2 regions of the Nocardia sp. NBC_00508 genome follow, and region 2 is predicted to be linked to the other one. Evidence: riboswitches for the same ligand, from Rfam matches in the RefSeq annotation. Region 2 holds a riboswitch; the other holds the start of a gene.
What was found. Region 2 has a riboswitch for S-adenosylmethionine ahead of OHA40_RS05595 (amino acid ABC transporter permease). Riboswitches for the same ligand answer to the same signal wherever they lie in the genome.
Positions count from the first base shown of each region.

Region 1: another riboswitch for S-adenosylmethionine. It lies ahead of OHA40_RS17825 (aminotransferase class V-fold PLP-dependent enzyme); the one in region 2 lies ahead of OHA40_RS05595 (amino acid ABC transporter permease).

Region 1 covers NZ_CP107852.1:4,020,046-4,025,111, reverse strand. Annotated here, with positions in the region: gene OHA40_RS17845 (crotonase/enoyl-CoA hydratase family protein) at 1-190, opposite strand, end outside; gene OHA40_RS17840 (2-oxo-4-hydroxy-4-carboxy-5-ureidoimidazoline decarboxylase) at 388-702, shown strand; gene OHA40_RS17835 (YbaK/EbsC family protein) at 757-1,233, shown strand; gene OHA40_RS17830 (flavin reductase family protein) at 1,299-1,850, shown strand; gene OHA40_RS17825 (aminotransferase class V-fold PLP-dependent enzyme) at 1,923-3,242, opposite strand; SAM riboswitch class IV at 3,290-3,403, opposite strand; gene OHA40_RS17820 (Pls/PosA family non-ribosomal peptide synthetase) at 3,846-5,066, shown strand, end outside.
Region 2 covers NZ_CP107852.1:1,268,014-1,273,079, reverse strand. Annotated here, with positions in the region: gene OHA40_RS05605 (ABC transporter substrate-binding protein) at 1-379, opposite strand, end outside; gene OHA40_RS05600 (amino acid ABC transporter ATP-binding protein) at 394-1,161, opposite strand; gene OHA40_RS05595 (amino acid ABC transporter permease) at 1,158-2,060, opposite strand; SAM riboswitch class I at 2,158-2,251, opposite strand; gene OHA40_RS05590 (hypothetical protein) at 2,633-3,334, shown strand; gene OHA40_RS05585 (glycosyltransferase) at 3,400-4,566, opposite strand; gene OHA40_RS05580 (LppM family (lipo)protein) at 4,602-5,066, opposite strand, start outside.

The DNA.
Region 1 (5,066 bases), 2.8 Mb from region 2:
AGGAGAAGTGCTTTCCCGAACCGGTCAGCACGATCGCGCGGACCTCGGGGTCGGCGTCCAGCGCCTGGAAGATTTCGGGCAGCTCGCGCCAGAAATCCGGGCCCATCGCATTGCCCTTGCCTGGACCGGTCAGCGTCACCTGCGCGACGTTGTCCTCAGTTTCGACGGTGAAAGCCTGCCAATCTGTCATTTGTACAGCGTATCGAGACAATGCGAGACCGAAACCCCGGGCCGCGACATCGCGGCAGGCAGGACACACCGCGCAAACCTCGCGGCGTGTAAATCCTGTGCAAATTAGCAGCGACGCACTGGTTCCCGGTTCCGGGTAAGCCGGATCATGGTCGAGTCAGCAAACCTCGGTCATCGGGTTCGGAGGAGATCATGCTGATGCATCGCGGAATCGGTCTGGACCGGTTCAACGAAATGTCGCGTGGCCACGCGATTCACGCCCTGTACGAATGCTGCTGCAACGTCACGTGGGCAGCGAAGCTGACCGCCGCTCGCCCCTATCCCGACCAGGAGGCGCTGCTCACCAAGGCGGATGTCGAACTGCTCGCCCTCTCCCAGCGGGATATCGACCGCGCCTTCGAAGCGCTTGTGCACGAGCAGGTCTCGTCCCGCGACCTGACCCAGCTCGCTCGGATCACCCGGGCGCGGATCTCCGCGATGCTCGGCCCGCGCGAGGGATACCCGGAATACTGAGACAGCAGCGCGACTCGCCCGGCGTACCGCCCGCAATCGCTCTACCCTGGTGGGATGCGCAGGTCGTCATTGCCACCGGTCGCCTGCCGGGTCGCCGACACCCTCATCGCCCGAGGCCACCACGGCCTGATCATGGCCCAGCCGGAGCCGACGCACACCGCCGCGGACGCCGCCGAAGCACTGGGCGTCGACGTGGGCGCGATCACGAAATCGCTGGTGTTCCTGCTCGACGACGACCCGGTGCTGCTGCTGGTCTCCGGCGCGCATCAGGTCGACCTGGCGAACACCGGCGCGCGCCTGGAGGGAACGCTGACCCGCGCCCCCGCCAAGTTGGTGCGCGAAGTGACCGGCCAGCCGATCGGCGGTATCGCACCGGTCGGCCATCCGACCAACCTGCCGACCTGGGTGGACAACGCGCTGTCGCGGCATCGCGAGCTCTGGGCCGCGGGAGGGCACCCGAACACTATTTTCCGCACGTCGTTCCCGGAGCTGCTGCGGATCACCGCCGGCCTTCCGATCGACGTGGATTGACTCGCTGAGCAGCCTGGACACCACGCGCTCCGCACCGGCTCGGCCGCCGAGCGTAGTTTCGTCCTGTGACCGAAGCACCACGGCCCGAGACGGAAATCGCCATACCCGATGATCTGAGCGGCATCACCGCCGAGCAATATCGCGCCTCCATGCGCCACTATCCCGCGGGCGTCACCGTCGTCACGCTCAGTTCGCCGCAAGGGCCGGTCGGCTTCACCGCCACCTCTTTCGCGTCGCTGTCCCTGGACCCGCCGCTGGTCTCGTTCAACATCGCGCACACGTCCTCCAGCCTGGCGGCCATGCTGGACGCGGAATCCGCGGTCATCCATTTCCTCGGCGAACACCAGCAGCACCTGGCCCATCGGTTCTCGCGAACCGCCGAGGAGCGATTCACCGACCGCTCCTTGTGGACCACCTTGGACACCGGCGAGCCTGTCCTGCACGGCACCCCGATCTGGCTTCGCATAACCGTGCACCAGCTCATCCCCCTCGGCGACCACACCCTCGTCGTCGGCCTGGTCACCCGGGTCCACGACAGCACCGACGAAAAGCCCGCCGCGGCCCCGCTCCTCTACTACAACGGCCGCTATTACCGCCCGACCTCGCTGGGCGACTGAACGAATGCGCGGCTACGCCATGCCATACCGGCCACGATGCGGAGCTGCTGTTTCGAAGGACTGCGGCTAGGGCTAGCCGATCAGGCAGGGAGCCGCGCCGGTGGGGGCGGTCGAGGTGAACGGGCGAGTTTCGGGCGTGGGGTTCCACAGGCCGTTGGTGGCGGCGTAGTCCCAGGTGGGGCCGGTGCGCACGAGGGTGGACACGGCCTCGATCAGGCGGTCCACGTCGGCGGATGTGGTGCCGAGGCCGATGCTGGCGCGCAGGGCCCCGTCCAGGCCGAGGCGGGCGAGCAGCGGGTGGGCGCAGAAGCGGCCGTCGCGCACGCCGATGCCGTGTTCGGCGGAGAGATAGGCAGCGACATGGCCGGGAGCGAATCCATCGAGCGCGAAGGCGACGATACCCACCGAGTCGGTGCTGTCGGACCAGATACGCAGCAGACGCACGCCGGGGATCACGGCGAGGCCGTGGCGGAGGTGGTCGGCGAGCCGGTGTTCGTGGGCGGCAAGGGTTTCGGCGTTGATGGCACAGAGCGTGTCACAAGCGGCGGCCAGCGCGGCGGCGCCGAGCACGTTCGGCGACCCGGCCTCGTGCCGCTGCGGGGCGTTTGCCCACTCGGCCCCGGTGGTGGTGACCTCACGAACGGCACCGCCACCGGACAGATAGGGCTGTGCCGCATCGAGCCAATCGCGCTTGCCCACGAGCACACCCGCGCCGAACGGCGCGTACAGCTTGTGCCCGGAGCACGCCAGGTAGTCGATTCCGGTGTCCCGCAGGCTGATCCGACGGTGCGGCGCCAGCTGGGCCGCGTCCACCAGGATCCGGGCGCCGCACTGGTGCGCGATGGTGGCCAGCCGTTCCAGTGGCAGCACCTCGCCGGTCACGTTCGACGCGCCGGTCACCGCGAGCAACGCGGCGGGCTTGCTGCACAATTCGGCGACCAGCCTGCCGACGGTCTCCTCGACGGTGTCGGCCGCCTGCACGACGCGGCGGCCCTGCCTGGTCCAGGGCAGGAAGTTGGCGTGGTGCTCGATGTCGAGCACCACCGTGTCGCCGGGCACGCAGGACGCGAGCAGGTTCAGCGAGTCGGTGGTGTTGCGGGTGAACACCACCACCTGATCGTCGGCGGCGTCGAGGAACTTGGCCACCGACCCGCGGGCGGCCTCGTAGCACTCGGTGGAGATCCGCGAGGCGTAGCCCGCGCCGCGGTGCACACTCGCGTAGAACGGCAGCAGCTGCTGCACGCGGTCGGTGACCTGCGCCAACGCCGGCGCGCTCGCCGCATAGTCGAAATTGGCGTAGGTCGCTGTTCCGCCCTGCACGAGCGGCACCCGCAGTTCGTCACCGGAGACCCGGGCGAGTGGGGCACAGGCGTTGTCGACAGCAGCAGTCATCACGAGAATCCCGTCGGCTCGAGGACCCGCGATCGCATGATTCGTCGAGTCCGCGCTTGCCGCGCCCGGTCGGGCGTCGGCCTGGTCGTCACCCGGAGCACCCCACCGCGGAGGAGGGTTGCCGACCAGCAAGCCGGGGCTTAGCACTGGCACTCATGACCTGAGCCGAGATTGGCAGAAGCGCCCCGGCGCTGTCAACCACGTCCCAACCCGAGCCCACACACACCGATCGGGACATAACCACCACACGCGAGTCTTTACAAGCACCCCGATGACAACTCGCGAGCCGCACGCGCAGCCGAGCGAACACGCAGAACAGATACAGCGAGCGGAATCACATCCAGCAAATCAGCGAACTTTCGGCAAACTCTACGCGCTCCCCGCCGACCAGCGGCTGCCGGGGTTCGTACCGCGAAAATCGTCCCGACCTGCAACAACGCCCACAGCGCCAGGCGATCCGGTATCCAGTCGGGTGAACAACAAATGACGACGACCCCGGGTAACGTGGACGATTGGCCATCATGGCGTTTGCCCTTTGGTAACCCAGCTATGACACAACAACGGGAAGTGTGAGGCAGGTCGATGGGAGGTGCACCGAGCGCCATGCTCTGGACAGAGGTCCATGCGCCGGTGCGCCCGTTGTTGCGGGGCGATCGCGCGCCCGAGCCGAGAACACTCGTCGACATCCTGACCGCGACAGCGCTCACGCATCCCGACGCGCCCGCCATCGATGACGGCCACGTGGTGTTGTCCTACCTGGAACTGGTCGTCGAGGTAGAGAAGACCATGGCCCGCCTCGCCACGGCGGGCGTGCGCCCCGGCGACCGGGTCGGCGTGCGTATGCCGTCGGGGACCCGCGGGCTCTACGTGACCATTCTCGCGGTCCTCTACAGCGGCGCGGCCTACGTGCCGGTCGACGCCGACGATCCTGCGGAGCGCGCCCAGCTCGTCTTCGGCGAAGCCCAGGTCACCGCGATCGTGACCGCCGATGGCATCGAGACCACGGCCGCGGGTATCCGCGCCGCGGAGCGGCATGAAGGTGCCGACACCTGGTCGGCGCTCCCCACCCCCGGCGACGACGCTTGGATCATCTTCACCTCCGGGTCGACCGGAACCCCGAAAGGCGTTGCCGTCACGCACCGCAACGCTGCCGCGTTCGTCGACGCCGAAGCCGACCTGTTCCTCCGCGACGCCCCGATCGGTCCGGGTGACCGGGTCCTCGCCGGTCTCTCGGTCGCCTTCGACGCCTCCTGCGAGGAGATGTGGCTGGCCTGGCGTAACGGCGCCTGCCTGGTGCCCGCCCCCCGCGACCTGGTGCGCACCGGCGCCGACCTGGGCCCCTGGCTGGTGCGGCGCGAGATCAGCATCGTCTCGACGGTGCCAACCCTGGCGGCGACCTGGCCGGTCGAGGCGCTGGAGGCGGTGCGGCTGCTGATCTTCGGCGGCGAGGCCGTCCCGCCCGAACTCGCCGAACGCCTTGCCGGAACGGATGATTCGGCTCGCGAGGTATGGAACACCTACGGGCCCACCGAGGCGACGGTTGTCGCCTGTGCCGCGCGGCTGAACGGCCAGTGGCCGATCCGCATCGGACTTCCACTCAACGGCTGGGATCTCGTCGTGGTGGACCAGGCGGGAAATCCCGTGGCGGAGGGCGAATCCGGCGAATTGGTGATCGGCGGCGTCGGCCTGGCGCGCTATCTCGACCCGGCCAAGGACACCGAGAAGTACGCGCCGCTGCCCTCGGTCGGCTGGGACCGGGCCTACCGCAGCGGCGACCTGGTTCGCAACGACAGCGCGGGACTGGTCTTCCTCGGCCGGGCCGAC
Region 2 (5,066 bases):
AATCCACCCGCACGAAGTTCTGCGACCAATCCGCCACCTGCGCGTCGAGTTTCAGCCCGAGGATGTCCGCGATCAGCGAGGCGAAGTCGACTTCGGAGCCGACCACGGTCTTGTCGTCGGTGGCGTAGAACCGCAGCGGCGGCGCGGCGCCGGACGCGCCGGTCACGATCAGGGTGCCGCGGTCGCGGATCGCCCGCGGCACCTCCGCGGCGATGGCGTCGACCTTCGCGGCCCGGACGCGACCGGACTGGGCGGGGGAGAGGTCGAAGGTGATCGAACCCGCGGGCTGCGCGGCGGAGTCCGCCTCGGGTTCGGTGCAGCCGGTGGCCAGCAGCACGACTCCCGTCGCGGCGGCGGCGACCAGGGCGGAAAGCTTCATCGGATACCTGTTCATCAGCGGACTCGGGATAGGAAAGCGCGGGTGCGCGGGTGTTCGGGGCGGTCGAGGACGACCGAGGGCGGGCCCTGCTCGACGATGACGCCGTCATCGAGGAACACCACGGTGTCGGCGACCTCGCGAGCGAAACCGATTTCGTGGGTGACGATCACGAGGGCGGTGCCGCCGTGCGCGAGGTCGCGGATCACGTCCAGCACCTCGCCGACCAATTCCGGGTCCAGCGCGGAGGTCGGCTCGTCGAACAGGATCACGCGGGGTCGCAGCGCCAACGCGCGGGCGATCGCCACGCGCTGCTGCTGCCCGCCGGACAGTCTGCGCGGATACGCCGCCGCCAGGTGTCCGATGCCGACCCGTTCGAGCAGGTCCTTCGCTTCGCGCTCGACCTCGCCGCGGTCGCGTCGCTGCGCGGAAAGCGGTGCGAGCGTGACATTGTCGAGCACCGTCAGGTGCGGGAACAGGTTGAACTGCTGGAAGACGAAGCCGATCCGGGACCGCTGCTTGCGCACCTCCCGGTCCGGAAGCGCGTGCAACCGGTGACGGCGAAGGCGATACCCGATCAGCTCGCCGTCGATGTGCACCGTGCCCGCGTCCAGCGATTCCAGGTGGTTCACCACGCGCAGCAGGGTCGACTTGCCGGAACCGGACGGACCGATCACCGCGACCACCTCGCCGGAGCGAATGGTCAGATCGATGCCGCGCAGAACCTGATGCGCCCCATAGGCTTTCCGAACGCCGCGGACCTCGACGGCGGGCGTGGCGGTCATCGCGTCGCTCCGCGCGGTGCGGCGGAACCGATCTCGGCGACTTCCCGCAGTTTCTGCCACGTGCGCTGGAGCGGTGACGGTGGCGGGGTGCGGTGCGCGCCTTTGGCGTAGTGGCGCTCGATGTAGTACTGCGCCACCGACAACACGGTGGTGAGCACGATGTACCAGACCGTCGCGACCATCAGCAGCGGCACCACCCGTCCGTTGCGCCCGTAGATCACCTGGACCTGGTAGAACAGCTCGGCGATCGCCATCACCGACACGATCGAGGTCCCCTTGAAGAGGCTGATCACCTCGTTGGTCGCATTCGGCAGGATCGAGCGCATCGCCTGCGGGACCACCACGGTGCGGAACTGCCGCAGCCGCGGAATCCCCAGCGCGGCGGCCGCTTCCAGCTGGCCCGCGTCGACCGAGATGAACCCCGCGCGGATGATCTCGGCCGAATACGCCGCCTGGTGCAGGGCCAGGCCGATCACCGCGGCGGTGAAACCGCTGATCACCCCGTTTACCTCGAAGGTGAACAACGCCGGGCCGAACGGGATGCCGACCGAGAGCGTCTGGTACAGGTAGGCGATGTTGAACCAGAACAGCAACTGCACGATCAGTGGGATGGAGCGGAACGCCCAGATGTAGACCCACGAGATCACCCGCAACACCGGATTGTTCGACAGCCGGGCGACCGCGAGCGCGGTGCCGAGCAGGAATCCCAGCGCGGTGCCCCACAGAGTCAGTTCCAAGGTCACCCGCAAGGCCGACAGCACCGATTTCGCCGTGATGTACTGCGCGAACGTCGGCCAGTCCCAGCCGGGATTGGTGGCGAGCCCGTGCACGAACTGGGCGAGCAGGATCAGCGCGACGGCGCTGACCACCCACCGCCAGGGGTGGCGGGCCTTGGCCACGGTGGGTGTTCCACCCCCTCGCGCGGATGCGCTGCCGGGCGCGGTGGTTCCGGGGGCGGGGGAACTCCATGACGGGTCCTCGATGATCACTTCGGTTCCTCCATCGGTCCCGGCGGAAGCACCCGCACCCGGTGACCGGGGGGTTGCTGCGACGTCGACGAGCCAGGTCTCTCGGTCGCTCTGGATGGTTGGTGCCGACCCCCCGTCAACCGATGTAAGGGTCGAGCCGAATCATGATGCCCAGCAAGCGGATCGCGGAACAAGAGAAGTAATCACCGTGAGCGTAGACCTTGTCGCGCCCGGATTCATCGGATCTTTGTAGTTGCCAGGCGTGCGCTACCGCGTCGACAGCGGTGCGGACCTCGTCGCCTCATCACGCGCGGGGCGCGTGCGCCGAATAGCGGCGGCGCGATGCAGCATACGGCCTTGCCTGTGGTGGCGGACCAGCGCGTCGGCTCGATTCGGGCAAACTGGACTGCTGCGAAATTGCTGTCCGCAATCCCGGCTGTTGAGTGCGTTTGCCGGAGTACTGTGCCCCTCGATCGTTCCGCCGATGAGGAGGTTTCGTGATCATGTTGCGTCGTCTGAGCTTGTTGTCCGCTGTCGCGACCAGTTCGGTCGCCCTCGCACTCGCGGGGCCGGGTGCCGCGCTCGCGGCCCCGGACACCCCGGCTCCGGCATTCCCCGATCGCACCACGCAGACCGTCGCCCCCGGTGATCTGTTGGGTGTCTACCACTCAGCGCTCAACGCGCTGCGCACGCTCGGCATCGAGCCGTTCCTGTATCCAGCCGCGGCGGCGTTGTGCGTCGACAACACCACCCTCGGCATGGCGCCCGCGGTGGCGGGCTCCATTCCGGGCCCGTGGCCGAAGAACACCGTGCAGATTCCCGGCCTGGACCTCAGCGCCGTCAAATCGGGGCAGGCCATGTTCACCTTCGTGCCCTACGGGCTCGGGCCGGACGGCCCGAACACCGCGGGCATGCACGTCGCCTGGGTCAACCTGAGCACCGGACGCAGCGGCACGGCCGGGATGGGGCCGCTGTCGGAGGTCGCCCGCGGGATGATCCCCGCCGCCGTTCCGCCGGAACTGCGGCCCGCCGCCGAGCAGGCGATCCAGGACTTCCTCTTCGCGTCGCTTCCGATGGGCGGCGTGCGCGCGGTCCCGGTGGACACCGGCCGTGGCACCGTGCTCGCCGCGGTGTTCGGCACGGTCCAGAACGGTGCCAGGTCCTGCCACTTCCTGCCGACAGTCGGGATCGCCACCGTGCCGTGAGTGTCCAGCCGCAGGGCCATCGCCCCTGACCGTCCGAGGGCGCAGGGGCACGATGCCCACCCACGTTATTCCAGAAGGCGACCTTTCCAGCGCACCGTGCCCCGGCGGCGGGCACGGTGCGAACGCGCCCACAGCAGCAGGTACGCGCCCACCGACAGCGGATGTGCGAGGGCGGCGAGAACATCCGGGTACCGGAGCGGGCCACCGGTCTCGGTCGAGCGGGCCAGCAGTCGGCCGACGACGGAGGCGAGATAGCCGGCCAGGCCGGTCCGCCGGATCGGACCTCTGCCGAGCACGGCGGCGGTCGGCGGCAGCCAATAGGCAAGGGCGGCAAGCATTCCCACCGCGGCTCCGCCCGTCACCGTTCCGTCATAGGCCGACCAGAGCCAGCGGGTGTAGCCGGCGTCGAGTTCGCCTGCGCCGCGGTACATCCTGGTTCGCGCCAGCGGCCCCGCCGCCACCAAAGCCGTGCCATGACCGGCTCGGCGCAGCGTGCGCGCGATCTCGAGGTCCTCGGTGACGCTCCCGGCCACCGCGGCGTGGCCACCCACCGCGCGGTACCCGGCGTTGTCGAACACGAGGAATTGGCCGCAGGCCACCGCCGTGGACGGGCGCAGGCTCCGGTCGGCGGCGGCGATCGGCAGCGTCGAGGCCCACGACCAGCACAGCAGGGGCTGCACCACCTCCTCCACGGCCGATCCGGCCACCTGGTGCGGCCACGGCGAGACCAGCGCGACTTCGCTCCTGCGCAGGGCGCCCACCGCCGCCGCGAGAGCCGTGGGGGCCACGCGCACATCGGCGTCCAGGAAGATCAACACCGGCGTCGCCACATCCTCGGCCAGCCGGGCGCAGGCCGCCGCCTTGCCGGTCCAGCCGGGGGCCGGGTCGGACTCGGTGCGCAGCAGGGTGAATCGGGAATCGCCATCGATCGCCGCGCGCGCGGCGGCGGAGGTGTCGTCGGTGGAACCATCGTCGAGGATGCGCACCGCCATGCGCGGAATTCCCACCTGGGCACGCAGATCGGCGATCAGATCGGGTAGCCGGTCGGCCTCGTCGCGCGCCGGGACGCAGACGGTGACCGGTTCGATCACCGTCGTCGGTGTATTTCCCAGCCGCGGCACGGTGATCCGGTTGTATAGCGCGATACCCGCGCCGAGCACTGCCAGCGTCGTGGCACAGGTGGGCAGGATCGAGCTCGCGCGCAACGTTTTCGGCCTATCGGCACTCACCATGGGCGCCACGGTATCCCGGCGCACCGACGGTCCGCTCAGCGATTCTGGGTTGCCGAGCGCCACCAGCGGCTCAGCGAGAACCCGGCTTCCGGCGCGCCGGGCGGGGCGGGGTTGCGGTCCAGGTAGGCCAGTGCGGCGATGACGGCGGCCACCGCGAGGGTAATGCCGCCGACGATGCCGGCCCAGCCTGCGAACGAGCGGGTGTTCGGGTCGGCATAGCTGACCTCGGCGCGCAGCGTGGAGACGTCGCCGGGCGGCAGCTTCCAGGAGACGATGTTGTCGCCCTCGCGGCTGCCGTTGGTCTTCGCGACGCGGGCCGGGAACGCGATGGTGAACTGCACGTCGGAGCCGTGCGGTGGAACGGATTTCAGGTCGACCCGGCCGGTCAGGCTGACCAGGTCGCCGGTGCGCTGGAAGTGCAGCTGGAACATTCCCTGGGTCTGCTCGGACAGCTGCCCCAGCTGCTGCACCTCGCCGAACGACAGATCCTCGAAGAACAC